Regions from separate parts of the Caldanaerobacter subterraneus subsp. tengcongensis MB4 genome, predicted to be linked through region 2. Evidence: a T-box and tRNA genes for the amino acid it is inferred to sense, from the RefSeq annotation. Region 2 holds a T-box; the other holds one or more tRNA genes.
What was found. A T-box is a leader RNA that pairs with one kind of tRNA and senses whether it is charged. The one in region 2 lies ahead of ileS (isoleucine--tRNA ligase), so its partner is inferred to be a tRNA-Ile.
Positions count from the first base shown of each region.

Region 1: it encodes a tRNA-Ile, which carries the amino acid that the T-box ahead of ileS (isoleucine--tRNA ligase) is inferred to sense. The anticodon was not compared.

Region 1 covers NC_003869.1:1,698,604-1,714,658, reverse strand. The annotation lists gene TTE_RS08495 (Fur family transcriptional regulator) at 1-367, opposite strand, end outside; gene TTE_RS08490 (Cof-type HAD-IIB family hydrolase) at 539-1,360, shown strand; gene TTE_RS08485 (acylphosphatase) at 1,377-1,649, shown strand; gene rpoN (RNA polymerase factor sigma-54) at 1,771-3,126, shown strand; gene TTE_RS08475 (sugar-binding transcriptional regulator) at 3,245-4,267, shown strand; gene gap (type I glyceraldehyde-3-phosphate dehydrogenase) at 4,318-5,325, shown strand; gene TTE_RS08465 (phosphoglycerate kinase) at 5,392-6,576, shown strand; gene tpiA (triose-phosphate isomerase) at 6,591-7,337, shown strand; gene eno (phosphopyruvate hydratase) at 7,363-8,652, shown strand; gene secG (preprotein translocase subunit SecG) at 8,780-9,019, shown strand; gene TTE_RS08445 (deoxyguanosinetriphosphate triphosphohydrolase) at 9,079-10,098, shown strand; gene dnaG (DNA primase) at 10,195-11,997, shown strand; gene rpoD (RNA polymerase sigma factor RpoD) at 12,011-13,090, shown strand; tRNA gene TTE_RS08430 (tRNA-Asn) at 13,143-13,217, shown strand; tRNA gene TTE_RS08425 (tRNA-Ile) at 13,224-13,299, shown strand; gene TTE_RS08420 (tRNA (adenine(22)-N(1))-methyltransferase) at 13,363-14,067, shown strand; gene TTE_RS08415 (Nif3-like dinuclear metal center hexameric protein) at 14,027-15,142, shown strand; RNA gene rnpB (RNase P RNA component class A) at 15,216-15,570, shown strand; gene deoD (purine-nucleoside phosphorylase) at 15,746-16,055, shown strand, end outside.
Region 2 covers NC_003869.1:1,544,929-1,560,983, reverse strand. The annotation lists gene TTE_RS07655 (acyl-CoA thioesterase) at 166-585, shown strand; gene TTE_RS07650 (RidA family protein) at 980-1,357, shown strand; gene TTE_RS07645 (tryptophanase) at 1,434-2,822, shown strand; gene TTE_RS07640 (HlyD family efflux transporter periplasmic adaptor subunit) at 2,913-4,088, shown strand; gene TTE_RS07635 (YggS family pyridoxal phosphate-dependent enzyme) at 4,097-4,774, shown strand; gene TTE_RS07630 (cell division protein SepF) at 4,791-5,195, shown strand; gene TTE_RS07625 (YggT family protein) at 5,215-5,511, shown strand; gene TTE_RS07620 (RNA-binding protein) at 5,515-6,261, shown strand; gene TTE_RS07615 (DivIVA domain-containing protein) at 6,288-6,785, shown strand; gene TTE_RS07610 (TM1266 family iron-only hydrogenase system putative regulator) at 6,775-7,020, shown strand; T-box leader at 7,081-7,301, shown strand; gene ileS (isoleucine--tRNA ligase) at 7,351-10,149, shown strand; gene TTE_RS07600 (amidohydrolase) at 10,200-11,501, shown strand; gene TTE_RS07595 (L-fuculose-phosphate aldolase) at 11,568-12,215, shown strand; gene TTE_RS07590 (MDR/zinc-dependent alcohol dehydrogenase-like family protein) at 12,238-13,191, shown strand; gene mtnA (S-methyl-5-thioribose-1-phosphate isomerase) at 13,203-14,240, shown strand; gene TTE_RS07580 (ABC transporter ATP-binding protein) at 14,251-15,960, shown strand; gene TTE_RS07575 (energy-coupling factor transporter transmembrane component T family protein) at 15,968-16,055, shown strand, end outside.

The sequences.
Region 1 (16,055 bases), 150 kb from region 2:
GTCCCACAACTTTGTAATCCGTGTGCTTTTTTACCTCTTCCAATAAATCTTTAAAAATGCTTTCATCCAAGTCTTCTACCTTGCCGCATCCAAGGCAGACTATGTGAGGATGGGGAGTGGTCTTTGCGTCATATCTGAAACTGCCTTCTCCTACATTCAATTCCTGAATTAGCCCTGTATTTTTTAAAACTTCCAAAGTCTTGTACACTGTAGCAAGGCTCATTGTAGGAAAATCAGAGACTAGCTTTTTGTAAATGGTTTCAGCAGTGGGATGCTCATTTGTATGCATTAAGAAATTAAGAATTGCAAGGCGCTGAGGCGTCACTTTGAGTCCTTTTTGCTTTAGAAGAGCAGTAATTTCCTCCATATTTATCACTCCAATCCATAAAAAATAATCTTTCTCTCTTAATATTTCGTGTTTTTATTATATCCCTATTTTTTAATAATGTCAATCGTTTTTATTAGAAAGGCGTATCGACTGAACTTTCGAAATAAGGTATAATATAACTGAACAGAATAGCAAAAGGAGTTGAAAAAAGTGCAGTATAAGCTAATTGCTATTGATATGGATGATACGCTTTTAAGGCACGATAAGACAATTTCTGAGGAGAACATTAAGGCGCTCCACAGGGCAAGAGAAAAGGGAGTGTATGTAGTGATTGCGACGGGAAGAGTGTTTGCCTCTGCTTACGCTTATGCTGATATGATCGGTTTTAGAACTTATATTATTGCAAGCAATGGAGCTTTGATAAGGGACCCAGATAACAACACTATCTATGAAAGCATTTTAGATTACAACAACATGATAGAGGTGATAAGAACCTGTCAAAAATATGGAACCTATTTTCAGTTGATAAGCGATACCACAGTGTACACTCCAGAGATTACAAATAAATTCCAGAGATATGCTGAATGGAATGCCCTTTTGAAAACAGAAATAAAAGTAGAAGTCGAAGAAATAGAAAATCCATTGGAAGAAGCGGAAAAACTTAAAGACAGGGTTTTGAAAGTGATAGTTTTCAATGAGGATCCAGACCTATTAAAAAGAATTAGAAGTGAGCTTTCTGAGAGGTTAGATGTGCAGATTACCAGCTCTTACGTGGACAACATTGAAATCATGAACAAGGGGGTCAGCAAAGGAAGGGCTTTAGAAATTCTTGGAAGATATCTTGGAGTCTCTAGAGAAGAGATGATAGCTATTGGAGACAGTGAGAATGACATAGAAATGATTAAATTTGCGGGATTAGGGGTGGCTATGGAGAATGCTATTGATGAAGTGAAAAAAGTAGCAGACTTTATCACAAAGTCCAACATGGAAGATGGGGTGAAACACGTTATTGAAAAATTTATATTAACTTGAGAGAGGGGATTTTGTTATGAAAAAGACTGTTCATTTGAGGATAACTGGACATGTCCAGGGAGTGGGGCTCAGGTATTCTGTGTATCAGAAGGCTACGTCTCTTGGAATTACGGGCTATGCAGAGAATTTGTACGATGGAAGTGTTGAAGTGGTAGCAGAAGGGGATGAGGAGAGCATAAAGGAGCTCATACATTTTATCAAGACAGGCTTGAGGTGGGCAAGAGTGGATAACGTGGAGGAGAGATGGTTAGAGTATAAAGGTCAGTACAAAGATTTTCGCATTTATTGAGGTTTTCCTTTCTTTTTTTATTTATTTAAACGTTTAAATGTGATATAATATTTTAAAAAGCTTCATCTATTTAGTGGATTAAATTACCTTGTGTATAAGATGGGATTGAGGGTGCATGGGTATGAGGATGGAATTTGATCTGAAACTTCAGCAAACCCAAAAGCTCATAATGACTCCAGAGCTAAAACAGGCTATTGAAATTTTGCAGTTAAATGCTCTGGAGTTAAATGAATTGATACAGCAGGAACTGGAGAATAATCCCCTTCTTGAGAGAGAAGAGGTTGAAGAAGATATATACGTGGTAGATGTCAAAGAATTGGCCAAAAGCATAAGGGAAATGGAAAAGAGGATGTACTACAGGGATTCTGATGATGAGGAAATGGATGAATTCAATTATGAGAATTTTGTGTCTGCTAAACCAGGCTTAAGCGATCATCTTCTTTTTCAACTTCATATAACACCTGTTCCTACTAGGATTCGCAAGATATGCGAGTATATAATATTTAGCCTAACTCCCAGTGGTTATTTAAAAGAAGATGTAAGAGAAATTGCACAGATGCTGGAGTGCACTGAAGAAGAGGTTTTGGAGGCATTGGCTGTTGTGCAATCTTTTGACCCCCCTGGTGTAGGTGCCCGCAATTTGCAGGAGTGTCTGAAACTTCAGCTTCTTGCACAGGGCAATTACAAAGGAATTATAAAAGACCTTGTTGAAAATCATTTAGAAGATATTGCAGAGGGCAGGTATTCTTACTTAGCAAAGCTTTACAATGTGTCTGCAAAAGAGGTGCAGAAGGCGGTAGATGCGATAAAAAAGTTAAATCCCAAACCGGGAAGCGTTTTTGCACCGGAAGCAGAAGGGTATATAGTTCCTGATGTAGAAGTGATAAAAAGGGATGGGGAGTATTTGGTGTTAGTAAATGATTCGAATATTCCGAGGTTACGGATTAACAGTTACTATTATTCCATATTAGAAAGTTCTGATGAAGAAGCTAAAAAATATATAACCTCTAAACTCCAGTCAGCTATGTGGCTTATAAAAAGCATAGAGAGCAGAAAGGAAACGCTGTATAAAGTTGTAAAGACCATAGTTGACCTTCAGAAAGAGTTTTTGGATAAAGGGATAAATTACTTGAAGCCTTTGACGCAAAAGCAGGTTGCGGATATACTCGGAATACATGAGTCAACTGTCAGCAGAGCTATAAACGGAAAATACGTCCAGACTCCAAGAGGGACTTTTGAGCTCAAGTTTTTCTTCCAGTCGGGGCTTTCCAGCAAGAATGGAAAAGAGTTTTCAGCTGAAACTGTTAAAAATTTGATTAAAAAGTTGATAGAGGAGGAAGACCCTGCGAACCCCTTAAGCGACCAGAAAATAGCAGAGATTTTAAGGGAGAAAAATATAAATATTTCTAGGCGAACTGTGGCAAAATATAGGGAGGAATGCAATATCCCTTCAACTCTTAAGCGAAAAAGATATTAAGTTTTTGTATTGAAAAAGGTTTGAAATTAGTATAAAATAGTTGGTGTAGGTTATTTTTATAAAAGGTGGGACATTTAAAGAATAACGGGACGGGAAGTGTCCTGAAGAGGGAAATGACATGAAGGATATAATAGCCTTGCAACAGAAAATAGTACCAGAGCTTATAGAACTTCTCCAAAAAAGGTATGCTATAATGAGAAACATCTACTTTAACCAGCCCATAGGTCGTCGAGCTCTTTCTCACCAGTTAAACATAGGAGAAAGGATAATACGCACAGAGGTTTCTTTTCTGAAGTCCCAGGGCCTCATAGATATAAATCCAATGGGCATGACAGTCACTAAAGAAGGCGAAGAATTGATTGAGAGCTTGAAAGATTTTATACATGAACTCAAGGGACTTGATAACATAGAGAAAGTCCTTGAGGAAAAATTAAAAGTGGAAAAAGTTATAGTGGTGCCTGGAAATACAGAAGAAGACCCGATGACAAAAAAAGAGCTTGGCAAATCTGCCGCCAATTACCTTAGAGAAATAATAAGGTATGACAGTGTCATAGCTTTAACAGGCGGATCTACTGTGCTGGAAGTTGCAAATGGCATGCCTCAATTGTACGCCCAATCAGAGATAGTAGTAGTTCCTGCTCGTGGAGGTCTAGGGAGGGAAGTAGAAAAACAGGCTAACACGATTGCCTCCATACTCGCTAAAAAACTTGGCGGTACATATAAGATGTTGTATGTTCCTGACCATTTAAGCAAAGAAGCAGTAGAAAGCCTTATGAAAGAGCCTGATATAAAAGAAGTAGTTGATATACTCAAAAAAGCGGACATCCTCATCTTTGGAATAGGTAGAGCTGATGTGATGGCTGACAGGAGAAATCTTCCACAGTCTATAAAGGATTTTTTAAAGGAGAAAGGTGCTGTGGCAGAAAGCCTGGGATATTACTTTGATAAAGAGGGAAAAATAGTATACGCAACACCTAGTATTTTCCTTACCATTGATGATTTGAAGTCAGTAAAGCATTTGATAGGAGTTTCTGGTGGGAAGAGCAAGGCAGAAGCTATTCTAGCCACCTGCAGAAGTGGAAATGTTAAGGTGCTCGTGACTGATGAAGGAGCTGCTTTTGAAATTTTAAGAATGGTGTAAAAACACCTTATAAGGTGTTTAACAAAAAAACTAACAAGGAGGAGTACATAATGGGTGTTAGAGTAGGAATTAACGGTTTTGGAAGAATAGGAAGGAATGTGTTTAGAGCTGCTTTAAAGAAAAATGCTGATTTAGAATTTGTGGCTGTCAATGATTTGACAGATGCTAAAACATTGGCTCACCTTCTCAAATACGACTCTGTCTTAGGGAAATTTGAAGGGGAGGTTTCTTACACTGATGACTCTCTAATTGTAAATGGGAAAGAGATAAAGATATTCAAGGAAACAGACCCAGGTAAGCTTCCATGGGGAGATTTGGGAGTGGACATTGTAATTGAGTCTACAGGAAGATTTACTAACAAAGAGGATGCTATAAAGCACATACACGGTGGAGCTAAAAAGGTGATAATTACAGCTCCTGCAAAAAATGAGGATGTTACAATTGTGATGGGTGTAAATGAGCACATGTATGACCCTGCTAATCACCATGTGATTTCAAACGCATCATGTACGACAAACTGCTTGGCTCCTATTGCAAAAGTATTGAATGACAAATTCCGCATTAAAAAAGGTATGATGACAACAGTTCACTCTTATACAAATGACCAGAGAATATTGGATCTTCCTCACAGTGATTTGAGAAGAGCGAGAGCTGCAGCTGTTTCAATAATACCTACGACAACAGGTGCGGCAAAGGCCATCCACTTGGTAATTCCTGAGTTAAAAGGCAAGATGAACGGTTTTGCAATGAGAGTTCCAACGCCTAACGTTTCAGTTGTAGATTTGGTGGCTGAAGTAGAAATTCCAACCACGGTAGAGGAAGTAAACGCTGCTATGAAGGAAGCTTCTGAGACATACATGAAAGGTATCTTGGGATACTCTGAGGACCCATTGGTTTCTGTGGACTACAAGGGAGACGACAGGTCTTCAATAGTGGATGCTCCTCTCACAATGGTAGTGGAGGGCACACTCGTTAAAGTAGTTTCCTGGTACGACAACGAATGGGGTTACTCCAACAGAGTCGTTGACCTGGCTCTTTATATAGCTGAAAGGATGTAGCAGGGCAAAGGTCCGCGTCCTTCAAGGACCGGACCTTTAAATCCTAATATAGGGGAGGTTTTTGAAGTGAAAAAGAAAACTGTGAGAGACATAGACGTTAGCGGAAAAAGAGTTTTAGTTAGAGTAGATTTTAACGTGCCGATGGATGAAAATAAAAACATAACAGATGACAGGCGCATAAGAGAAGCTCTTCCCACCATTGAGTATTTAATAAATCACAACGCAAAAGTGATACTGGTATCTCACCTGGGGAGACCTAAGGGGAAATTCAATCCGGATTACTCTTTAAAGCCTGTTGCAAAAAGGCTGTCTGAGCTTTTGAAAAAGCCTGTAATTATGGCAGAGGATGTGATTGGAGAAGATGCTAAGGTAAAAGCTGCTGCCTTAAAAGAAGGGGAAGTTCTCCTTTTGGAAAATGTTAGATTCCATGCAGAAGAGGAGAAGAATGACCCTGAATTTGCAAAAGAGCTTGCATCTTTAGCAGATATATACGTAAATGATGCTTTTGGCACTGCTCACAGGGCTCACGCTTCTACTGCAGGAGTTGCCAAGTATCTTCCAGCAGTGGCAGGTTTTTTAATTGAAAAAGAGCTTTCTATAATGGGAGAAGCGTTGGAGAATCCTAAGAGACCTTTTGTGGCGATTTTAGGTGGAGCTAAAGTTTCTGATAAAATTGGGGTTATAACAAATCTTCTGGAAAAAGTGGACAGCCTGTTAATTGGCGGTGGAATGGCTTATACCTTTATTAAGGCGAAGGGCTACGAAATAGGGAAATCTCTTTTGGAAGAGGATAAAATTGAACTAGCAAAGGAAATAATGGAAAAAGCAAAGCAGAAGGGCGTAAATTTCATGCTTCCTGTTGATACAGTTATCGCGAAAGAGTTAAAATCCGGGGTACCTTATGAAGTGGTTGACATTGACAAAATGCCAGAAGACCAGATAGGAGTTGACATTGGGCCTAAAACAATAGAAGAGTATTCAAAAGTGATAAAGCATGCCATGACAGTTGTATGGAATGGACCAATGGGAGTTTTTGAAATACCTGAATTTGCCAAAGGTACAAAAGCTATCGCAAAGGCTTTGAGCGAGTGCAAAGGTACAACAATAGTAGGAGGAGGAGATTCTGCAGCTGCCATAGAACAGCTTGGCTATGCTGATAAAGTCACCCACATTTCAACTGGAGGCGGTGCGTCACTGGAATTTTTAGAGGGGAAAGTCTTGCCGGGAATTGACATTTTGAATGATAAGTAAAGGGGTGTTTTGTTTTGAGAAGGCCTATAATTGCAGGAAATTGGAAAATGCATAAGACCCCTTCAGAGGCAGTGAAATTGGTAGAAGAGCTGATTCCTCTAGTAAAAGATGCAAAAGCCGAAGTAGTAGTAATTCCCCCTTTTGTAGATTTGACAGAAGTTGCTAGAGTCATAAAAGGTACTAATATATTGCTGGGAGCACAAAACATGTTCTGGGAAGAAAAGGGGGCTTACACAGGAGAAATTTCACCTGTAATGCTAAAAGAAATAGGAGTAACTTATGTGGTAATTGGCCATTCTGAAAGAAGGCAGTATTTTAAAGAGACAGATGAAATGGTGAATAAAAAAGTGTTGTCTGCCCTTTCACACGATTTAAAACCTATCGTCTGTGTAGGAGAATCTCTTTCTCAAAGAGAGGAAGGAAAAACTTACGATGTAGTTTTAACTCAGACAAGGGAAGCTTTAAAAGGCGTATCTGAGGAAGATATAACAAAAGTAGTCATCGCTTATGAGCCTGTTTGGGCAATAGGGACGGGTAAAAATGCTACTCCACAGGACGCCAATGAGGTTATAAAAGCTATAAGGAATACAATAGCAGAACTTTATGGGAAAGATAAGGCTGAAATGGTGAGAATACAGTACGGAGGAAGTGTGAAACCTGATAACATCTCTGGTTTCATGGCAGAAAGCGATATAGACGGAGCTTTGGTTGGCGGTGCCAGCCTTGTGGCTGAGGATTTTGCAAAGATTGTGAATTACTAAATTTTACATAGAAAGGGGAAGTGGTATGTCATCAATTATTGATATTTATGCGAGGGAAATATTAGATTCTCGTGGCAATCCTACGATTGAGGTAGAAGTTGAATTAGACAGTGGTGCAGTGGGAAGAGCTGCTGTACCGTCTGGGGCTTCTACTGGGGCTTTTGAAGCAATTGAGTTAAGAGATGGAGATAAGTCAAGATACTTAGGAAAAGGCGTATTGAAAGCAGTACAGAATGTAAATGACATTATTGCGCCAGAATTAATTGGTATGGAAGCACAGGACCAGGTAGCAATTGATAAAGCTATGATTGAACTGGATGGAACGCCCAATAAAAGCAAGTTAGGAGCAAATGCTATTTTAGGTGTGTCTTTGGCAGTTGCAAAAGCGGCAGCAGAAGAGCTGGGTCTTCCTCTGTACCAGTATTTAGGGGGCGTAAATGCTAAGACACTTCCTGTTCCAATGATGAACATACTAAATGGCGGAAAGCATGCTGACAACAATGTAGATATACAAGAGTTTATGATTATGCCTGTAGGAGCTCCCAATTTTAAAGAGGCTTTAAGGATGTGTTCAGAAGTTTATCACAGCCTGAAAAATGTGCTTCACTCCAAGGGATTGAGCACTACAGTTGGCGATGAGGGAGGTTTTGCGCCTAACCTTACATCGAATGAAGAGGCAATTAAAGTAATACTTGAGGCTATAGAAAAAGCCGGATATGTACCTGGGGAAGACATAGTTTTAGCGTTGGACCCTGCGGCCACTGAAATGTACAAAGAAGATGGGAAATACCATTTTGAAGGAGAGGGAATTGTGAGAACTTCTGAGGAAATGATAGAGTTCTGGGAGCAGCTCGTCAGCAAATACCCCATTGTTTCTATAGAAGATGGACTTGCAGAGGAAGACTGGAACGGATGGAAACTCTTAACTGAAAGATTGGGCAAAAAGGTGCAGCTAGTAGGAGACGACCTATTTGTGACGAATACGGAAAGGCTCTCAAAAGGCATTAACATGGGAGTTGCAAATTCAATACTCATAAAGCTCAATCAGATAGGTACTCTGACAGAGACATTGGATGCCATTGAAATGGCTAAAAGGGCAGGCTACACTGCTATCGTATCTCACAGGTCAGGAGAGACGGAAGATACAACTATTGCTGATTTAGTAGTAGCTACAAATGTAGGTCAGATCAAAACAGGTGCTCCAGCAAGGACCGATAGAGTTGCAAAATATAACCAATTATTAAGAATAGAAGAAGCATTGGGAAGCGTGGCCCAGTATCCTGGAAAAAATGCTTTCTACAACATCAGAAAATAAAAAAAGCTTAAAGGGGACTTTTCGCGTCCCCTTTTCTAAATTTCCTCTTGATTTGTAAAAGATGTACTTGTATAATATATACTGTGGCATTATTGGGCTTAAAAATTTTAAATGAGGCGGTGTGAACATGCTGACGACAGTGCTTATGGTTATGCAGGTTCTGGTTAGCATATTTTTGATAGTTATAGTGCTCCTTCAAAAAGGGAAAAGTGCAGGAATTTCAGGAGTAATTGCTGGTGGAGCGGAAACTTTCTTTGGCAAACACAAGGCGAAAACTTTAGAGGGTACTTTAGAAAGGCTTACAGTAATCGGTGCTACACTTTTTATAGTTTTATCGATAATACTTACAATATTGATGGCAAGATAAACGATAAAAACCCTTTTATGGGTTTTTATTTTTACTATTTAAAAAGGCCAGGTGGTCGGATGAAAGTTAGAGAAATTACAGAGGAGCTGGAATACAAGCTCCTTTCTCCATATGCTGCGAAAAGCCGAGAAAGCCGTGGAAGAGCCAGAGAAGAAGAAAAGTGCGACATAAGGACTGATTTTCAAAGAGATAGGGACAGAATAATTCACAGTAAAGCCTTTAGAAGATTAAGCCATAAGACACAGGTTTTTATTTCTCCGGAAGGGGACCACTACAGGACAAGGTTAACTCACACACTGGAGGTAGCACAAATTGCCCGCACAATAGCGAGGGCTTTAAGACTGAATGAAGACTTGACAGAAGCGATTGCCTTAGGACACGATTTGGGTCATACTCCTTTTGGGCATTCTGGAGAAGAAGTCCTAAATAAACTCTTAAAAGGTGGATTCAGACACAGCGAGCAGAGCATAAGAGTGGTAGAAGTTTTAGAAAATGACGGAAAGGGGCTTAATCTTACTTGGGAAGTGAAGGATGGGATATTAAACCATTCTACTGGAGGAAAACCCAGTACTTTGGAAGGGCAAGTGGTGCAGATTTCTGATAAGATAGCATATATAAATCACGATATAGACGATGCTATAAGAGGGAGAGTACTAAAACCAGAGGATTTGCCGAAGGATTTGATAGCTATTTTGGGGGATAAGCATGGCAAGAGGATAGACACAATGGTGAGGGATGTCATTTATAACAGCATGGGGAAACCAGAGGTTTCCATGAGCAAGGAGATATATGAGGCGACATATCAGTTAAGGGCTTTTCTGTTCGAAAAGGTATATATTGGCTCGAAAGCCAAAAGAGATGAAGAAAAAGCCAAAAGAGTTGTTGAGCAGCTTTTTTATTATTTCTATGACAATGTAGATAAAATGCCTAAAGAGTTTGTAAGACTTGCCGAAATTTATGGAAGAGAGAGGGCTGTAGCTGACTATATTGCGGGAATGACAGATAAATACGCTCTTTTAAAGTACAAGGAAATTTTTCTGCCTAGCCCGTGGTTTGAGCAAAATATTTTTGACTTATAAAAGAAGGATTTTTTAATTTTTTGTCGAATATATATTGGACGTCATAAAAAGAGGAATTTAACAATTTCTGTCGAATAGAATAATTAGGTGATATTGATGGCTTATACGAGAGAGTCCATTGAAAAGGTGATAGAGGCCAATGACATTGTAGATGTGATTTCTGACTATGTAGAGCTCAAAAGAGCTGGAAAGGAATTTCGGGGACTCTGCCCTTTTCACAGGGAGAAGACGCCATCTTTTATGGTAAGCCCTACTAAACAGGTATACCATTGTTTTGGTTGCAATGCCAGTGGCAATGTAGTGACCTTTATAATGGATATTGAAAATTTAAGCTTTAAAGAGGCTATTGAATTTTTGGCTGAAAGAGCAGGGATTCCTCTAGAAGAAGTAGATTTAAGTGAAGAAGAGGCCAAGAGGAAGAAGATAATTGAGGAAATATACAGAGTAAATAAAATAGCTGCTTTGTTTTTTCATCGGAAACTCTTTTCAGAAGAAGGAGTCAAAGCTTTAGAATACTTAAAGAGTAGAGGACTTAGCAGCACTACAATAAAAAAATTTGGCATAGGGTATGCTCCCTCAAATGATGACCTCCTTAATTTCTTAAAAGGAAAAGGATATAAAGAAAATTTTTTAAGCAAAGCAGGACTTGTGGTTTATAAAAGTGGCAAATACTATGACAGGTTTAAAGATAGGGTCATGTTTCCTATCATCGATGTAAGGGGCAATGTGGTAGGATTTGGGGGACGAGCCCTGGATGATTCTTTGCCTAAATATCTTAATACACCTGAGACTGAAATCTTTAAAAAAGGCAAGACTCTTTTTGCTATAAACTTTGCGAAAAAAACCCAAGATGACAAGTTTATAATAGTGGAAGGATATATGGATGCAATTTCTCTGCATCAGGCAGGTATTGACTGTGCTGTTGCGTCTTTGGGGACCGCTTTGACTGAAGATCAGGCAAGGCTTATAAAAAGATACAAGAAAAATGTCGTGATTGCTTATGATGCTGATGAAGCTGGGGTTAATGCTACGTTGAGGGGACTTGACATTTTAGAAAAATTGAATATAAATATAAAAGTGCTGAGCATACCTGAAGGGAAAGACCCTGATGAATTTATTAAAAAAGAGGGAAGCGAGGCCTTTAGAAGGCTTGTTGAAAATGCTGAAAGTTTGATAGAGTTTAAGTCGAAAATTTTCAAAAAAGGTTTTGACTTTGAAAAAGTTGAAGATAGAATAATATATGTTAAAAAAATTGCAAGTGAAATAGCAAAAATTTCTGACGAAGTGAAAAGAGAAGTTTATATTTCAGCTGCTGCTAAAACTGCTCAAATACCTGAAAATGCTGTTAGAACAGAGGTTGACCGATTTGTCAAGAGGGAAACCGAAAAAAAACAAAAATTTATGTATAGGACTGGCAATATAAGGCATAATATATACAGTAGCAGTAAAATATCACCAGAAAAGTACTTAATTGCATTGCTTTTACACGATAATAATTTGTATCACAAGATAAAAGGTGTAATTAAACCGGATATGTTGGAGGACTCCAAGTTAAAACCTATCTTTGAGGAAATAGTATCGAGTTTAGAGGGAGGAAAACAGGTTCAAATAAAAGATATAGTATACCTTATTCAGGAGGAAGATAACTTAATTTCAGATTTTAACGATATAGTAAAAGCCCTTTTTGAAGCGGAGGACCTTTCGCAAATGGTGGATGACATCCTGCAGAAGATTTTGCTAAATAATCTTGCAAGAAAGAGAGAAGAGATAAGAAAAGAGATATTAAATGCTCATCTTCTGGGGGATGTAGAAAAAGAGAGAGAGCTTCTTATTAAACTTCAAAATTGTGAAAAGGAGATGCTTAAGATAAAAGATGGGCAGAAAGAGAGAAACCCATAGGGAGGGGAAATCTATGAGTAACAATGAAGAATTAGCAAGAGAAGCCATTAATGAACTTATAAATAAAGGGAAAAAAACCGGAATGCTCACTTACAATGAAATAATGGACTCCCTTGAGGATATAGATTTAAATCCTGACCAAATCGAAAAAGTATATGACACTTTTGAAGATATGGGAATAGAAATAGTAGGAGATGAACCCCGACAGGAAGAAATATCAGAAGAGGACCTCAATTTGGACGACCTCTCTCTTCCTGAGGGAGTCAGCATAGATGACCCTGTGAGGATGTACCTCAAAGAAATCGGCAAGATACCTCTACTCACTCCAGAAGAAGAAATTGAATTGGCAAAAAGAATAGAGCAGGGAGATGAAGAAGCGAAAAAGCGCCTGATAGAAGCTAATTTGAGGTTGGTGGTAAGCATTGCAAAAAGGTACGTAGGGCGTGGCATGCTCTTTTTAGACTTGATACAAGAGGGTAATCTCGGGCTTTTGAAGGCCGTAGAAAAATTTGACTACAGAAAAGGGTATAAATTCAGCACCTATGCTACATGGTGGATCAGACAGGCTATAACTAGAGCTATAGCTGATCAAGCTAGGACGATAAGAATTCCTGTGCACATGGTAGAAACTATAAACAAATTGATAAGGGTGCAAAGGCAATTGCTCCAGGAATTAGGCCGTGAACCTACCCCTGAAGAATTGGCAAAAGAAATGGGAATGCCTGAAGAAAAAGTCAGAGAAATTCTCAAAATAGCTCAAGAACCAGTTTCTCTTGAGACTCCTATAGGTGAAGAGGAAGACAGTCACTTGGGAGATTTCATACCTGATGAAGATGCTCCGGCTCCTGCAGAAGCTGCAGCTTACACCATGCTGAAAGAGCAACTCATGGATGTTTTAGATACGCTGACTCCTAGGGAGGAGAAGGTATTGCGGTTAAGGTTTGGACTTGACGATGGACGAGCTAGAACTCTTGAAGAAGTTGGCAAAGAATTTAACGTCACAAGAGAGAGAATAAGGCAGATTGAAGCAAAAGCTTTGAGAAAATTGAGGCATCCTTCAAGGTCCAAAAAATTAAAAGATTTTCTCGATTGATGATGGCTTCTTGACAATCTCGCAAAAATCATTATAATTAATATTAGCGTATTCCTCAGTAGCTCAAGGGTAGAGCAGCCGGCTGTTAACCGGCAGGTTGTAGGTTCGAATCCTACCTGAGGAGCCACTTTTTGGGCCTTTAGCTCAGCTGGCAGAGCGGTCGGCTCATAACCGATTGGTCCGGGGTTCGAATCCCTGAAGGCCCACCATCTCGATAAAAAAAGCATTTGAGGTTGTCAAATGCTTTTTATTTTTTTGTTTTGGAGGATTGTATGAGACTTCCAGAGCGTCTAAAAGCTATCACTAAATACATTCCGCCAGAGGTAAGAGTAGCTGATATTGGCACTGACCATGGGTTTATACCCATTTATCTTGTTGAGAATAAAATTGCTAAATACGTTATAGCAACTGATTTAAATTGCGGTTCCCTCAATAAGGCGATTGACAATATAAAAAATAAAAACTTAGAGATGTTTATAGAGACCAGATTAGGGGACGGATTAAAGGTGCTCACACCTGGAGAGGTGGAAGTTGCGATTATTGCAGGTATGGGTGGGCTTTTGATAATAAAAATCCTCACAGAAGGGAAAGAGATAGCACAAACTATAAAAAAATTCATTTTTCAGCCAATGAGGGATGCTGATAAATTAAGGAGATATCTAGTTCAGAACGGCTATAAAATTTCTGAGGAAGATTTAGTAAAAGAAAGAGGCAAGTTTTATGAGATTATAATAGCAGAACATGGTAGACAAAAGATTGAAAATGACGTATATTACGAAATAGGGCCAAAACTCGTAGAAAAAAATCATCCCCTTCTTAAAGAGTTTTTGCTTTACAAGATACAAAAAATTCGAAGGATTTTGAATAAAATTCCACCTGGAGATCCAAAGAGAAAAGGCTTAGAAGAGAAAATAAAAAAGCTTGAGGTGTTGGGCGATGGCAGTGAAATGCCAAACAATAGTTTCTATAATGGATAGGCTTGCGCCGCGCAAATTTGCCCAGGATTGGGACAATGTGGGGTTAATTGTAGGAGACCCTTTACAGGATGTTTCGAAGATACTAGTAGCACTTGATGCCACTCATGAAGTTGTTGAAGAAGCTATAGAGAAAAAAGTAGATATGATTGTGACTCATCATCCGCTGATTTTTAAGTCTATAAAATCTGTCAGATCCGATACGCCAGTCGGCATGCTTGTCATGAAACTTATCAAACATGAGATTTCCCTTTATGCAGCTCATACTTCTTTTGATATAGCACCAAATGGCATGAATGACATCTTGTGCAATATATTGGGGATTTACGAAAGAGAAGTTCTAGATGTCACATATTCAGAAGATTATAAAAAAGTCGTTGTGTACGTGCCCAAGGGATATGAAGATGTAGTGCGGAATGCCATGTGCAGCGCAGGAGCAGGTTTTATAGGAAATTACAGCGATTCCACTTTTCAGGTAGAAGGCACAGGCACTTTCAAACCTATGGAGGGAGCCGACCCATTTATTGGGGAAGTAGGGAAGTTAGAAAAGGTAGAAGAAATAAGACTGGAAACAGTAGTTCCACAAAAATATTTGGATAAAGTGATAAACGCCATGCTAAGAGTCCATCCCTATGAAGAAGTTGCTTATGACGTTTATTCACTGGCAAATCTCAGGGAAGAGTACGGACTTGGAAGAATAGGAGTCATTGAAGAGACGACTTTGAAAGAATTAGCCTTAAAGGTCAAAGCAAAGCTTAAAGCTGAATCTCTCAAGGTGGTTGGCGATTTAGAAAGAAGAGTTAAAAAAGTTGCTGTATGCGGTGGAAGTGGTGCAAGCCTAATTCATAAGGCTGTTATGAAAGGAGCGGATGTTTTAATAACTGCCGATATAGGCTATCACGATGCGGTAGAAGCCCAGCACCTCGGTTTAGCTTTGATTGATGCTGGCCATTTTGCCACAGAAAACATAGCAGTGAGGTTTATCGCAGAATACTTGATTGATGAAACTCAAAAACAAGGGCATGAAATAGAGGTCTTTGTAAGTGAAGTTCAAAAAGACCCTTTTACATGCCTTTAAGTAAGGCTTGACAATAGCAAAAGCCTGTGGTAATATATCATTGTCTGATATAAAAAATGATATACAATGCATGTGAGTAAGTCGGATGGCCGCGGGCGAGGCATTTGCCTCGCACGAGGAAAGTCCGAGCTCCACAGGGCAGGGTGCCGGGTAACACCCGGTGGAGGCGACTCCAAGGAAAGTGCCACAGAAATGTAGACCGCCTGACGCTTTCAAAGGCGTCGGGTAAGGGTGCAACGGTGCGGTAAGAGCGCACCAGCAGCCGGGCGACCGGCTGGCTAGGTAAACCCCACCCGGAGCAAGGCAAATAGGAGGGAGTAGGTGGCCCGCCATTTCCCTCGGGTTAAGCCGCTAGAGGTATCAGGCAACTGATACCCTAGATAGATGGCCATCTAAAACAGAACTCGGCTTACGGACTTGCTCACATGCTGAAAAATTCTGCTTTCCCGGGGACGGGATTTTTTATTTGCCACTATTTTGCCAGCACAAAAATTGTGAATAGTTTGTTAAAGGGGTTTTTGTCGTTTTTTACTTTTTGTTTGATTTAAAAACGTTTTTTTGTTAATATTATATTTAGCGAAACTCATAGAGAGGAGGAAATACATGAGCATACATATTGGAGCAAAAGAAGGAGACATTGCCGAAACAGTACTGCTTCCGGGAGACCCATTGAGGGCTAAATATATAGCAGAAAATTTACTGGAAGATGCAAAGTGCTACAATGAAGTCAGAGGTATGTACGGCTTCACCGGATATTACAAGGGGAAAAGAGTGTCAGTGCAAGGAACAGGAATGGGGGTGCCTTCTATATCCATTTATGTGAATGAACTTATAACAAGTTACGGCGTGAAAAACTTGATAAGAATAGGTACATGCGGTTCATTACAGCCAGACATAAAGATAAGAGATATTG
Region 2 (16,055 bases):
AAAATTTGGAAGTGGAATATGACAGGAAGGTATGAACAGATGCACTTAAGATTTATTTCTTCAATTTGAAGATGGTAATATCAATTGACAAAATTTCGGGATCTGGTTATTATGAAAGGGGTCCCGAAATTTTATTTTATAAAAACTGGGCAGGAGGAAGAAAAAATGAAGGAGATAAGCGTTGCTCATCTTGTAAAATCTGAGGACTTAAACCACCATGGTACGCTTTTTGCTGGAAGAATTGCGGAGTGGTTTGTGGAAGCCTGTTTTATAGCTGCTTGCGACCTCATAAAAAAGCCTGAAAATATAGTGTGTCTAAAGATACACGGGTTGGAATTTAGAAAGAGTGCTACAAAAGGGGATATAATAAAGATAAAGGCGAAGGTGGTTCTGACAGGAAGGTCCAGCATAAAAACTTACGCAAAAGTATACAAAAACGATGAAGAAGAACCTATACTTGAAGGTTTTGCTACATTCATTCATGTAGATGAAGAAGGGAAACCAGTACCTCACAACGTTGTACTGCCTGAGCCGGAAAATGAGGAAGAAATGAGATTAAGAGAAATAGCTGCTCAGCTAAGATAAAAAAGGGAGGGGCGGACTTCTCACCCCTCCTTTGGCTATTAGAGGCTTAAGGTGTGTAGAGGTGGAAAGATGGTTTACGAGAGAAAATCTCTCCTTTTTACCATACTTACCACCTCCTGCACCCTTTGCCTACCTTCCACTTTAATAATTACAACAAAGGTCAGGGAAAGTCAAAGTCAAATAAATGAATTTGTTTGCGATTTTCCAGCAAAATTATTGAAAAACTACAGAAAATCTCTATTTTTCTTCTGTTTTCGCTTATTTACTCTTTCTTAATTGTATGTACAAAAATTTTATAATCCTTAAAAAATTATTGAAAAAGCGCAAGTTTAAGTGATATAATATTCATGGACAACGTTTTATGTGGGAAAATAAATAGAAGGGATGGGGATAGATGAAGACAATTATAAACACTGATGCTGCTCCAAAGGCTATAGGACCCTATTCACAGGCAGTTTTAGTAGATGGATTTTTATACACCGCAGGACAAATAGCTATTGACCCTGCCACAGGAGAAATGGTAGAGGCTGACATTGAAAAGCAGACAGAAAGAGTTTTGGAAAATATACGGGCCATCTTAAGAGCTGCAGGTATGGATTTTAACAACGTTATAAAGACCACTGTATTTGTCACAAATATGGCTGACTTTGCAAAGATTAATGAAATTTACGGAAGGTATTTTAAAGACAATCCTCCGGCCCGTTCACTGGTCGAAGTAAAAAGTCTGCCAAAAGGTGCTTTAATAGAGATAGAGGTAGTTGCTCATAAGTAAGAAACTGTTTTTCTGTCTTTTTAAACTGCTATTAAACGATTACAGGCTGGGGATAAAAATTTTAGGAGGGATTTCTGTGTACGATGATTTGACGAGAATGGCTGAGCCTTATAAGATCAAAATGGTGGAGCCGTTGAAAATTACCACGAGGGAAGAGAGAATAAGGCTTATCAAAGAAGCCGGGTATAACTTGTTTTTATTAAAATCTGACGACGTGTACATTGACCTTTTGACTGATAGCGGCACTGCTGCGATGAGCGATTATCAATGGGCAGGTATGATGCTGGGGGATGAATCTTACGCAGGAAGCAGAAACTATCAGCATTTGTGCGAAGTTGTTCAAGATATTTTTGGCTATAAGTACGTTGTGCCAACCCATCAAGGGCGCGGAGCTGAAAAGGTGTTGTTTCCTCTTCTCATAAAGAAGGGACAGTATGTACTTGGTAACATGCATTTTGATACCACAAAGGCCCATATTGAGCTAGCAGGCGGAATTGGTATAGACATGGTGATAAAGGAAGCTGAGGACACAGAAAACTACCATCCTTTTAAAGGAAATTTTGATGTTGAAGCTTTGGAAAATTTCATAAAAGAAAAAGGTGCTGAAAACATAGCTTTTATTTTAGCAACGGTGACCTGCAACAGTGCGGGTGGACAGCCTGTTTCAATGGAAAACATAAAAGAAGTGAGGAGAATTGCTGATAAGTACGGTATCAGGCTTTTCTTTGATGCAGCAAGATTTGCAGAGAATGCCTATTTCATAAAACAGAGAGAAAAAGGCTATGAAAACAAATCCATTAAAGAAATAGTAAGAGAAATGTTCTCCTACGGCGATGGCTTCACAATGTCTGCCAAAAAAGATGCGCTGGTAAACATCGGCGGCCTTATCGCTATAAAGGAGGATGAGGAGCTTTTTACAAGGGTTAAGACGATGCTCATACCTATGGAAGGTTTTGTAACATACGGCGGGCTCGCTGGGAGAGACATGGAGGCTATGGCGAGAGGCTTAGAAGAAGTTCTTGATGAAAATTACCTTGCTTGGAGAATAAATCAGGTAAAATATTTGGGGGACAAGTTGAGAGAGGCAGGCATACCGATTCAGTACCCGACTGGCGGTCATGCTGTATTTATAGATGGCAAAAAGTTTTTGCCTCACGTGCCTCAGGAACAATTTCCTTCCCACGCAATTTGCGTAGAACTTTATATAGAAGCAGGAATTAGGGCTGTAGAAGTAGGTGCTCTTCTAGCAGGAAGGGACCCAGAGACAGGTCAAAACAGGCTTCCAAAACTTGATTTTGTCCGACTTACCATTCCTAGGAGAGTTTACACGAACAGTCACATGGACGTGGTAGCAGAAGCAGTGAAGAGGGTATATGCTAGAAGAGACCAAATAAAGGGTTATAGGTTTGTATATGAACCTCCAATTTTGAGACATTTCACTGCTAGATTAGAGCCTGTAGAATGAGGATGGCGTTTGCCATCTTCTTTTTTTGTGATAAAATGAAAGAAGGAAAATAGAGAGATTTATAGAATATTTATTGATAGGTGAGAAATTGTGAGGAGAAATATAATAAAAATATTAGCTTTTATGGTTATTTTAGCATATGCAGGAAAATCTGTGGTCAGCGTTTACACTGAAAAGAAAGACACTGCAACTGTTACGTACGGAAATGTCATTTTGGGTTTTAATACAAAAGCTTACATAATTAAAGATGAGATGATAATTAAAGCTCCTTTTGATGGCAGAGTGGAAAAACTGGTGAAGGAAGGGGAAAGAGTTTCAAAAGGGCGCGCTATTTTGGAAATATATTCTTCTTCCTTTGATGAGGAAAAGTTAAGACAGCTGGAAGCAGTGGAGAGTGAATTAAAAAAGCAGGATACAAATATCCCCTTTTACAAAGACCTTCAAAAGATTGATGAGATGATAAAAAAAGAGCAGGATAATTACAAGGAGGCTTTGAAAAAAGATGCGGAGCTTGCAAAGAAAATTTTAAGGAGAATAGATAGTTTAAAGGCTAAGAAAGAAGAGATTTTGAAAAAAGGGCCTCTAGTGCTTCAAAACATTGAAAGTTTGAAGGAGCAAAAGGAATACCTTGAGAAGTACATATCTGACAACACTGTCACCATAAATTCTCCTGAGGCTGGAATTATAAGCTACACTTTTGAAGGAGTGGAGGACATTTTAAACACAAAGAACATGTTTGATTTAAAAATACCAAAGCTTTCTAATTTGGTTTTCGAAAATAAAGAGGTGAGTGGGGAAGTCAAAGAAGGACAACCTGTTGTTAAAATAGTAGATAATTTTGACTGGTATTTAGCTGTGATTTTAGAGGATAAACAGGCAAGTCTTCTTAAGGAAGAGAGCGGAATAAAAATTTTATTTTCTGATTATCCCAATGAAATGCGGGGAAGAGTTATAAAAGTCTACAAGGGTGACGATAAATTATATGTAGGTATAATAAAGATGATAGATGAATATCCTGATTTTTACAAAAAGTCAAAGGCAGATGTAGAGATAAAATTGAAAGAGTGTTGGGGATTGAAAATACCTGTTTCAGCGATTGCTGTTGAAAATGGGAAAGAAGGCGTGTGGGTGCTTAAGAATGGGACTTCTAAACCTGTGTTTAAAGAGATAGAGATTGAAATTTCTGATGGAAGCTATGCTATTGTGAAGGGGTTGAAGATTTACGATAGAGTTTTGCTCCAAAAAGAGAGGAATAGGGGGGATTAAAAACGAGCATCTGTGAAAATGTAAAAAGAATAAAAGAAACCATTGCGGAACATGCGCTAAAAGTTGGAAGAGACCCTCAAGAGATACTGATTGTGGCAGCTACAAAAACTTTTGGGGTAGATGCTATTAAAGAGGCCATTTCCTGCGGAATTACTGCTATTGGCGAAAATAGAGTGCAGGAGCTTATGGAGAAATATCCGCATCTTAAAGGGCAGGTGGATTTTCACTTTATAGGTCATCTTCAGACAAATAAGGTGAAATACATTATAGACAAGGTGAAGCTTGTTCATTCGCTGGACAGAGAAAAACTGGCGGAAGAAATTGATAAAAGGGCGAAACAAAAGGGGATTATAATGGATTGTCTCATTGAGGTAAACATAGGAGGTGAAGATACTAAATTTGGCATTTCGCCGGAGGAGATGCATAACTTAGTGAAAAAATTGGAAAAATATGATAATATAAAGATAAAAGGACTTATGACGATTGCTCCTTATCTTCCTCCAGAAGAAGTGAGGCCATATTTTAAAAGGATGAGAGAACTTTTTGAGGATTTAAAAAGAATTAATCAGAGGAATGTAGAAGCTCAGTATCTCTCAATGGGGATGTCGAATGACTACTGGGTGGCAGTGGAAGAGGGAGCTAACATAGTCAGGATTGGCACCGCCATTTTTGGAGAAAGACGATAAAAGCGGAGGGGTTAAAATGTCTTCGAAGGTAATAGATAAGATAATGAGTTTTTTGGGAATTGAAGAAGAGGAGGAGGAAATTCAAACTCCTCAGCCTGTGGTTTCTTATGACAGAAGACCTAAAGTGGTCAACATCCACACCAATCCTCAAATAAAGGTATTGATATCTAAGCCAGAGAAATTTGAACAGGTGCTTTCTATATGCAATGAACTTAAAAGCAAGAAGCCTGTGATTGTGGATTTGCAGAAAATGGATAAAAGTGAGGCTCAAAGGGTGGTAGACTTTTTGAGCGGAGCTGTTTATGCCCTTAACGGAGAAATTACTAAAATATCGGGCTATATATTTTTAGTGGCTCCAGAGAATTTTGATGTAACAGGCGATATAAAAGAAGAAGTGAATGCGCTCTACAATTTAAACTAGATAGTGAGGAGGATGAATTTTGCCTACAAACTACGTGATTTTAACAGCCTTAAACTACTTTTTTGAAGTGATAACGTGGCTTATCCTCATAAGAGTCATCCTTTCTCTTCTGAGGATGGAGAACATGTCAAACCCGATCTCGCGGTTTGTAATTGTGACTACAGAACCGCTTTTAGAGCCTTTTAGAAGGCTTCAATTCATGTCATCTTTTGGAAGGAATTTGATAATTGATTTTTCTCCTGTCTTTGCTATTTTGGTCATTCAGTACGTGGTGAGGCCTTTAGTTTTTCAATTAGTATTCTGGCTGATGAGGTGAAAAATGGAAAAGGATTATGCGATAGCTCGCATGGAGGATGTTTTTAAGGGTTGTTTGAAATCAAAAAGGTTGCAGTATACCGACTTTTTGACGCTGTCTGAGCAGAAACAGTTTGAGAAACTTGCTTTAAAGTATAAAAGCGAGGGAGTGAAATACCTTCTAGAAGGGGGATATCCTTCTGCTGAAAGAAAGATTGCAATTGTTTACCCTGACTTTTTGACCTTTAGAGAGGAAGAATTGCCTATTGTAGCTTTAAGAGTGGAGGGAAAAAATAGATTCTCTCATAGAGAGGTCTTGGGGTCTATTCTTGGTTTGGGAATAAAGAGAGAAAAAGTTGGCGATATAATTGTAAAGGAAAGCAAGTGTGATGTGATTTTAAAGGAAGAGATGAGGGATTTTTTGCTCTTTAATTTAACTAAAATAGGGAGAGAAAGTGTGGAAGTCCATGAAATTGAGCTTTCAGATGTGATGCAGCCGGAGATTAAATACAAGGACATTTTTTCTACTGTGGCATCGCTCAGGGTAGATAGCGTTGCCGCCTCTGGCTTTGGCATTTCGCGCACCAAAGCTTCAGAGCTCATAAAAAGCGGGCTTTTGCGGGTAAATTGGGAAGCTGTAGAAGACCCTTCATTTCACGTTGGGGAAGGGGATGTGATTTCTTTAAGGGGGTTTGGCAGGATAAAATTGCAAGAAATAAAGGGGAATACTAAAAAAGGTAGAATTTCTATACATATTTTGAGGTATCTGTGACAACTAAAGAGAAAGGAGGGATATTAATGCTGACCCCAATGGATATACATAATAAGGAGTTTAGGAGGTCTTTTCGCGGCTATAACGAAGAAGAGGTGGATGAGTTTCTGGACAAAGTAATGGAAGATTATGAAATGCTCTACAGAGAAAATGCTGAGCTTAAAGAGAGAATAAATATAATGAATGAAAAGCTTCAGAGTTATATAAATATGGAAACAACTTTGAACAATACTTTGATAGTGGCTCAGAATACGGCAGAAGAATTAAAGAGAAATGCGGAAAAAGAAGCACAACTTATCATACAAAATGCTCATCAGACTGCTGAAAAGATACTGGAGCAAGCCAATCAAGAAGTCGTAAAGATAAGAATGGAGCTTGAAAGGTATAGAAAGCAACTTAACATCTTTAAAGCGAAGTTTAAAGCGCTTTTAGAAGCTCAGTTGGAGGCAATACTTTCTATAGACGAGAAAGAATTACTGCCTGATGGGGAAGAGGTGGAGGATGTCACAGAAAATGCCCAGTAGGCTGGGAGTTGTAGGGATACTCGTTTACGACAGAGAAAAGGTGGCAGATAAAGTAAATCACATACTGAGTGAGTATGGCCATATCATTGTAGGGAGGATGGGGATACCCTATAGGGATAGAGGTGTATCTGTCATCGCACTTATTGTGGACGGTACAACTGATGAAATAGGGGCCATGACGGGGAAATTAGGGAGGCTTCCAGGGGTTAAGGTTAAATCAGCCCTCACTGCCTAGATTTTAATTGTATTGACTTAATGGAGGATGTGTTATATAATTTGAGTAAAAATAATATCGGGAAAAGCTATGAAGAGGACGAGTAGGTAGAAGCGGCTTTCAGAGAGTTGGCGGTTGGTGCGAGCCAATAAGTTCGTTTCTACTGAAAATCCCCTCGGAGCTGCAGGCTGAACTTGTAAGTAGGCTGGGCCGGATTTTCCGTTATCTAAAATGAGGGATTAAGGCAAAGCTTTGCTTTGTCTTAATAATTAGGGTGGTACCGCGAACTTCTCGTCCCTGACGAGAAGTTTTCTTTTTAGTAGGAAAAATCTTAAAGAGGAGGTAGCGAGAGTGGATTACAACAAGACTTTAAACCTGCCAAAAACGGATTTTCCAATGAAGGCAAACCTTCCAGTAAGAGAGCCAGAGATATTGAAAAAATGGGAAGAAATGGACATATATCGCAGAGTTTTAGAGAAAAACAAAGGAAAAGAGAAGTACATTTTGCACGATGGTCCGCCTTATGCCAATGGGGATATACACATAGGGACTGCCATGAACAAAGTTTTAAAGGACATAGTAGTGAAATATAAAACCATGAGAGGATATGATTCTCCTTATGTGCCAGGGTGGGATACTCATGGGCTCCCAATTGAGCAACAGGTGATAAAAATTTTGGGTGTAAAAAGGCATGAGATGAATCCTGTAGAGTTCAGAAAAGTGTGTAAAGACTTTGCTTTTTCTCAGATTGAAAGGCAGAGGCAGCAGTTTAAGAGATTGGGGGTAAGAGGGGATTGGGAAAAGCCCTACCTTACTCTTGACCCGGAATATGAGGCTAAGCAGATAGAAGTGTTTGGGGAAATGGCAAAAAGGGGCTATATATACAAAGGGTTGAAGCCTGTGTACTGGTGCCCGAGCTGTGAGACAGCTTTAGCAGAGGCAGAAATTGAGTATTTTGATGAGACTTCGGACTCTATATACGTAAAATTTAGGGTAAGGGATGACCTTGGCAAATTCAAAGGGATTGTTGAAGACTTGAGTAATGTGTACTTTGTCATCTGGACTACTACTACATGGACCATTCCTGCTAACTTGGCTATTGCTTTGAATCCCGAGTTTGACTATTCTCTTACAAAATTTGGAGATGAAGTGTACATCATAGCAAAGGACATGATAGAAGAGGTGAGAAAAGAGACAGGCTTGGGAGATTACGAGATACTGGCTACTTTTAAAGGCAAAGAACTGGAAGGAATGAAAGCAGTACATCCAATTTATAACAGAGATTCCATAGTTGTGCTTGGAGAACATGTGACTCTGGATGCGGGTACTGGATGCGTTCACACAGCTCCGGGCCATGGTGAAGAGGATTTCCTCGTAGGTCAAGAATATGGGCTTGAAGCTTTAAACCCCATAGATGAAAAGGGGTATTTCACAGATAAGGCGCCTGGATATGAGGGGCTTTATTACGCTGAGGCAAATAAGGTTATAAAGGAAGACTTGAGAAAAGCAAATGCGCTTTTGGCAGAGAAAAAGATCACCCACTCATATCCTCACTGCTGGAGGTGTAAAAGTCCTATACTTTTTAGAGCAACAGAGCAGTGGTTTGCTTCCGTAGAAGGCTTTAGAGAAGAAGCATTAAAGGCTATAAAGGAAGTTAACTGGTACCCTGCGTGGGGAGAAGAGCGCATCACAAACATGGTAAGGGATAGAAAAGACTGGTGCATATCTAGGCAGAGGGTATGGGGGGTTCCAATACCAATTTTCTACTGTGAAAATTGCGGCAAACCCTTGATAAACGATGAGACTATAAATGCAGTAAAGGAACTTTTTAGGCAAAAAGGTTCTGATGCTTGGTTTGAAATGTCAGCAGAGGAAATACTGCCTGAAGGGATAAAATGTGAATGCGGATCTACCAAGTTTAGGAAAGAGACAGACATAATGGACGTATGGTTTGATTCCGGTTCCAGCCATGCAGCTGTTTTAGAGACTCACCCTGACTTGAAATGGCCTGCAGAGCTTTATTTAGAAGGTTCTGACCAGCACAGAGGATGGTTCCAGTCTTCTCTTTTGACCGCTGTGGCAACGCGTGGCAAAGCTCCTTACAAGAATGTGCTAACTCACGGCTTTGTGGTGGACGGAGAAGGCCGAAAGATGTCTAAGTCATTGGGAAACGTAGTGGACCCCGCAGAAGTGATTCAAGAATACGGGGCTGACGTCTTGAGGCTTTGGGTGGTATCTGCCGATTACACTGCAGACATGAGGACTTCTCCTGAGATACTAAAGCAGATAGCAGAGGTGTACAGAAAAATCCGCAACACTGCTAGATTTTTGCTTGGAAATCTTTATGACTTTGACCCTGATAAAGACATGCTGCCTTACGAAGAGCTTTTAGAGATAGACAAATGGGCTTTATACAGGCTTAACAGGTTGGTCAAGCAGCTTACGGAGTCTTTTGATAAATACGAATTTTACGACTTTTTCCACCCTGTCCACAACTTCTGTGTTGTAGACATGAGTAGCTTATATTTGGATATTTTGAAAGACAGGCTGTACACTTACCCAGCTAAATCAAAGGAGAGAAAAGCTGCGCAGACGACTCTGTATATCATCCTGGACACTCTGGTAAAGCTTATGGCACCGGTTCTCGCTTTTACCTCGGAGGAAATATGGTGGCACATGAAGCATGACAGAAATAACAACTTTGAAAGCGTGCAGTTGGCAGACTGGCCGCAGGTAAAAGAGGAGTATGACAACCCTTATATCATAGAAAAATGGGAAAAGCTCTTTGACATAAGAAAAGACATTTCAAAAGCTTTAGAGATAGCGAGAAGTGAAAAGAAAATAGGGCACTCTCTGGATGCCCAGGTGGATATTTATCCTTCTTCAGAGCTATACGAGTTCTTTAAAGGCTTTGAGGATTTGCAGTACGTATTTATAGTTTCAAAGGTGGTATTGCATGACCCACAGGAGGTTGCGCCAGAGAATGCTTATGTAAGCGAGGATTATGACCTTAAAATAACGGTTACCCGCGCGCCAGGTGAAAAATGCGAGCGCTGCTGGATGTACAGCGAGACAGTTGGAACTATAAAAGAACATCCTACTATCTGTGCAAGATGTGCTTCTCACATTGAGGAGCAGTTAAAGGTATAGAAAGGGGATTCCCCTTTCTATACTTATATTTTTGATAGGAGGGGAAAGAAGTGAATTTGTTAATTAAAAATGTAAACCTTCTTTCCATGGAGGAAGATAAGGTATTAGAGGGCGTGAATGTGTATGTCGAGGGAGATACTATAAAGCACATAGGAGAGTTGCTCCCTGATGTTAAAGTAGACGTAGTCATTGAGGGAAAAGATAAGCTTGCAATGCCAGGTCTCATAAACGCTCATACACATCTAGGGATGTCTTTGTTTAGAAATTATGCAAATGATGTACCTCTTTTTGACTGGCTTACAAAGTACATATGGCCGCTTGAAGCAAGGCTTACTGCAGAGGATGTTTACTGGGGCTCCCTTCTTAGCATGATAGAGATGATTTACTCAGGTACTACTACTTACTGTGATATGTACTTTTTTATGGAGGAAGTAGCAAAAGCTACAGAAGAAATAGGCATAAGAGGCGTGATTTCCAGGGGAATTATAGAAGAACAGGATGCCAAAGTTAATGAAGAGAAGCTAAAGGATACGGAAAATTTGTATAACGCTTGGAATGGCAAGGCTGAGGGCAGAATCAAAGTGATGGTAGGACCTCACGCACCTTACACCTGTGGACCAACTTATTTGAAAGAAATTTTGGACCTTGCCAAGAGATTAGGTACGGGGATTCACATTCATGTGTCAGAGACAAAGAGGGAAGTAGAAGAAAGCCTTGAAAAGTACGGTAAAACCCCTGTACAGCATTTAAAGGATTTGGGAATTTTTGAAGTGCCTACTGTAGCTGCTCACTGTGTACACCTTACAGATGAAGATATTGAGGTATTAAAAGAGATGAAAGTCTCTCCTGTGTACAATCCCACCAGCAATTTAAAGCTGGCAAGTGGATTTGCTCCTGTAGAGAAAATGTTAAAAAAAGGGATAAATGTTGCTCTTGGAACTGACGGTCCTGCCAGCAACAACAATTTAAACATGTTTGAAGAGATTCATTTCGCGGCCACCATCAACAAAGCCTTAAATGAGGATGCTCTGTCTGTACCTGCTTTTGAAGCTTTAAAGATGGCCACAGTGAGTGGAGCAAGAGCGCTTTTATGGGAAAGAGAGATAGGCACTATTGAGGTTGGGAAAAAGGCAGATGTAATTCTCATAGACCTTAATAAACCTCATTTACATCCCAAGAACGACTTAATCTCTGCTTTAGCCTATTCTGTTCAGGGTTCAGATGTAGATACAGTTATAGTAAATGGCAAAGTGATAATGGAAAAAAGGGAGATAAAAACTGTGGACGTAGAGAGGGTTTACTACGAAGTGGAGAAAAGGGCTCAAAATTTGATAAGAGGAGAAATCAGTTGACAGCCCCTTTCTCTTGTTATATGATGGATTTAGTGGGAATATTCATACAAAAACGGGGTGAAAAACGTGCTTTTAAAATATGAGAGAGAACAAATAGTAGAGTACGGCAAAAAGCTCATAGATACAAATCTCACCAGAGGTACAGGGGGAAATTTAAGTGTTTATGACTATAAAAGTGGACTTATGGCTATAACTCCTTCGGGAATGGACTATTATGAATTAAAAGCTGAAGACATATTGGTGATGGATTTAGAGGGAAAAGTTGTAGAAGGGACAAAGGTTCCTTCTACTGAGTACGAGATGCACAGGATTTTTTATGTAAGAAGAGATGACATAAAAGCAATTATTCACACTCATCCTGTCTATACTACTACTCTAGCTTGTCTTCACTGGGACCTGCCCCCTGTTCATTACCTAATAGCTTTGGCAGGACCTGATGTAAAATGCGCTAAATACGCTACTTTTGGTACTAAGGAACTTGCTGAGAACGCTTTTGAGGCAATGAAAGGCAGAAAAGCTGTTTTGCTAGCTAATCACGGGCTTCTAGTTGGTGCTGAAGACCTTCCGAATGCCTTCAATATAAGTATACAGATCGAGTATGTAGCAGAACTTTACTATAGAGCAAAATCTATAGGCGAACCTGTGCTTTTATCTTCTGAAGAGATGGAGCTTATGATGGAGAAGTTTAAAACTTATGGGCAGGTAAGAAAATAAAAAATTTAAAAGGAGTGAAAAAGTGAAAGCCCTTTATTTTGACGGAAAGCTTAAGCTAAAAGACCTTCCAAAGCCTGAAATAGAAGAAGGAGAATCGTTGATAAAGGTTTTACTGGCTTCTGTGTGTAACACTGATATAGAGATAATGAAAGGGTATAAAAATTTTAAAGGAGTACTTGGGCACGAATTCGTAGGAATTGTTGAAGATTCTTCTAATCCGCAATTGATTGGTAAAAGAGTGGTTGCGGATATCAACATAGCTTGTGGTGAGTGCGACCTGTGCAAGGAAGGGCTTTTCCATCACTGCAGAAATAGAAAGGTCTTGGGTATATTCGAAAAGGATGGAGCTTTTGCGGAGTATATTACGCTTCCTAATCGCAATCTTTTCATTGTGCCTGATAGCATTAAAGATGAAGAAGCTGTTTTTACTGAGCCTTTGGCGGCTGCCTTAGAAATTCTTGAGATGTATCATATAAAACCTACTGATAAAGTTGTAGTCATAGGTGATGGCAAACTTTCTCAGTTTATAACGCAGGTGGTAGCTCTTACAGGATGTGACCTTTATGTGGTCGGTAAACATGAGGAAAAACTTGAGCACCTCAAAAATAAAGCTAATACTCTTCTTTTGGAAGAAGTTGAAAGGCTTGAGACTAAAAGCGTGTTTGACGTCGCTATAGAATGTACTGGCAATGAGGACGGATTGAAACTTGCTCAGCAGCTGGTTAAACCTACTGGCACAGTTATTTTGAAGAGCACATACAATGCTTATGCTACTTTGAATCCCACTGATTGGGTGGTGAATGAGATAAAATTGATAGGTACAAGGTGCGGTCCTATGGCGTCTGCCTTGAGGCTTCTTGAAAAGAGGTTTGTCACTACTGATTACCTCATAAGCGGTTTTTATAAGTTAGAGCAGTATGAAGAGGCTTTTTCTCCAAAAAATACTTTTAAGGCAGTTTTTGACTTAAGAGGTTAGGAGGAGTTGGAATGAAGGAGATTAAGACAATGGAATTTAGAGATGGCGTGCTTTATCTGATAGACCAGAGGAAACTTCCCTTAAGTTATGAATTTTTTGAATGCAGAACTTATCAGGATGTAGACTTTGCTATAAAAGACATGGTAGTAAGGGGTGCTCCGGCGATAGGAGCAGCTGCAGCTTATGGCGTGGTACTCGCAGCTCAGCAGTTTATGAAAGAAGAGAAGGAAAATTTTTTAAAAAACATGGAAAATGCTCTAAATGTGCTTTCAAAGTCCAGGCCTACAGCTGTGAACCTCACCTGGGCTATTGGCAGGATGAGGGGTGTTTTAGAAAAGGTAAAGGATTTGAGTGTTTCAGATATATACGAGGCGTTAAAAGAAGAAGCCAATAAGATTTACTTTGAGGATTTAGAGACAAATAAAAAGATGGCTAAGATTGGAAATGAAGTGATAAAGCCAAACGCAGTCATACTGACTCACTGCAACACAGGAGCTTTGGCCACAGTTGGCTATGGCACAGCTTTAGGGGTCATAAGAGAAGCCCATTACAGCGGAAAGAATATTTTTGTATACGCTGATGAGACAAGGCCCAGGCTTCAGGGGGCGAAATTGACAGCTTGGGAACTTGTCCAAGAGGGAATACCGGCTAAATTAATTGCTGACAGTGTAGCTGCTACTCTCATAAGAGATGGAAAGATTGACATCATACTCGTGGGGGCAGACAGAATAGCCCTAAACGGAGATACTGCTAATAAAATCGGTACCTTCATGCTCTCTGTTGTGGCAAAAGTGTACAATGTTCCTTTTTATGTGGTGGCACCTACCAGCACCATCGATTTTAACATAGAGACTGGAGCCGAAATAGTCATAGAAGAAAGAAGTCCTGAAGAGGTAACACATATAAATGGTGTGAGAATTGCACCTGAAGGCATAGATGTGTACAACCCCGCTTTTGATGTTACGCCCCATGAAAATATCACTGGTATAATCACAGAAAAGGGCATAATAAGGCCGCCTTTTAGAGAGAACATATTGAAATTGAGGTGAGGGTTAGGACATGACGTTAAGCGATAAGGAAATAATTGTGAAAGATTTGACATTTCGCTACAAAGAGCAAAAGGACAGAAATGCTATAGAGGGGATTAACTTAGAAGTAGAGAAGGGTGAGTTTATTGTGATAATGGGTCCCAGCGGTGCAGGGAAGTCTACTCTGGCTCAATGTTTAAATGGCCTTATTCCGCATTTTACGAAGGGACACTACAGTGGAGAAGTTGTGGTAAGAGGTATAAAGGTGAAAGAGACGCCTGTCAGCAAAATGGCGAAAGAGATTGGGCTTGTTTTTCAGGATTTTGAGGCACAGCTTTTTTCTACTAATACAAAACTCGAAATAGCTTTTGGACCCGAAAATTTTGGAGTTCCTAGAGAAGAAATTGAGGAAATAATAAGGAGAGTTTTAAAAATTGTAAACCTAGAAGGGCTAGAGGACAGACCTCCTTCTACCTTATCAGGTGGGCAAAAGCAAAGGCTCGCGATAGGGTCAGTTCTAGCTTGTATGCCCAGCATACTTTGTATGGATGAGCCCACTACTGATTTAGACCCTATAGGTAAGATTGGAGTTTTTAATATAGCAAGGGAGCTCCATGAAGAAAAAGAGTTAACCCTCATAATAATAGAGCACGAGACAGAAGAAGCTTTAAATGCGGACAGGATAATTTTGATGGAAAAAGGTAAGATAATAAAAGATGGCAAACCAAGAGAAGTTTTAAAAGAAGTAGATTTGATGGAAAAAATAGGGTTAATGCCGTTGCAGATTCCCAAGTATTTTTCACAGGTTTCTAATCTTGAAAAAGCAGACCTTCCTCTAACTTATGAGGAAGGGGTGCAGAAGTTTAAAGAGTTGGGGCTTCAAATTGATGAAGGTAAATATCAAGAAATTCTAAGAAGAGAAGATGAGAGAGAAAAAAGCTATGGAGATGTAATCATACAAGCTAAAGATGTAGAATATGTCTATTCCAATGGTACGAAAGCTTTGGATGGAATCAATCTGGAGATTAGAGAAGGGGAATTCATAGCTCTTTTAGGACACAATGGGAGTGGAAAAACTACTCTAGCAAAGCATTTTAATTGTCTTTTAAAACCCACAAGAGGCAGTGTTATTGTATATGGAAAAGATACTAAAAATTCAAATGTGTATGAAATAGGAAATTATGTGGGATACGCTTTTCAAAATCCGGACCATCAGATTTTTGCAGATACTGTGTACGATGAAATTGCTTTTGGACCCCGCATGAGAGGCTGTACTGAAGAGGAAGTTAAAGAGAGAGTAGCAGAAGCTTTAAAGGCAGTGGACATGGAGGGGTTTGAAAAAGAAGATCCTTTTGCTCTGTCTAAAGGAGAGAGGCAGAGGATTGCTGTTGCCTCCATTTTAGCAGCAAGACCTAAAGTTATCATATTAGATGAACCTACTACTGGTTTGGACTACAAAGAGCAAAAGAGGATGATGGAACTTGTAAAAAGGCTTAACGAAAGCGGACATACTATAATAATGATAACCCACACCATGTGGATTGTCGCAGAGTATGCTCACAAAGTAGCAGTTATGAGGGATGGAAAAATTGAAATGTACGGAAAAGTAAGGGATGTGTTCAAGGAGGAAGAAAGGCTTTTAGAGCTTTCTCTGAAGCCCCCTTCAATAGTGAGTTTGAGCAACAGGCTTGGTAAGACATTCCTTTCTGTAGAAGAAATGGTCAGCTGTACAAAGAGGTGAAAGCTTTATGGAGATGTTTCTTTACATGGATAAAGATAGTATTTTACATAAATTAGACCCTAGGACAAAAATATTTATCATGTTAATAAGCTTTG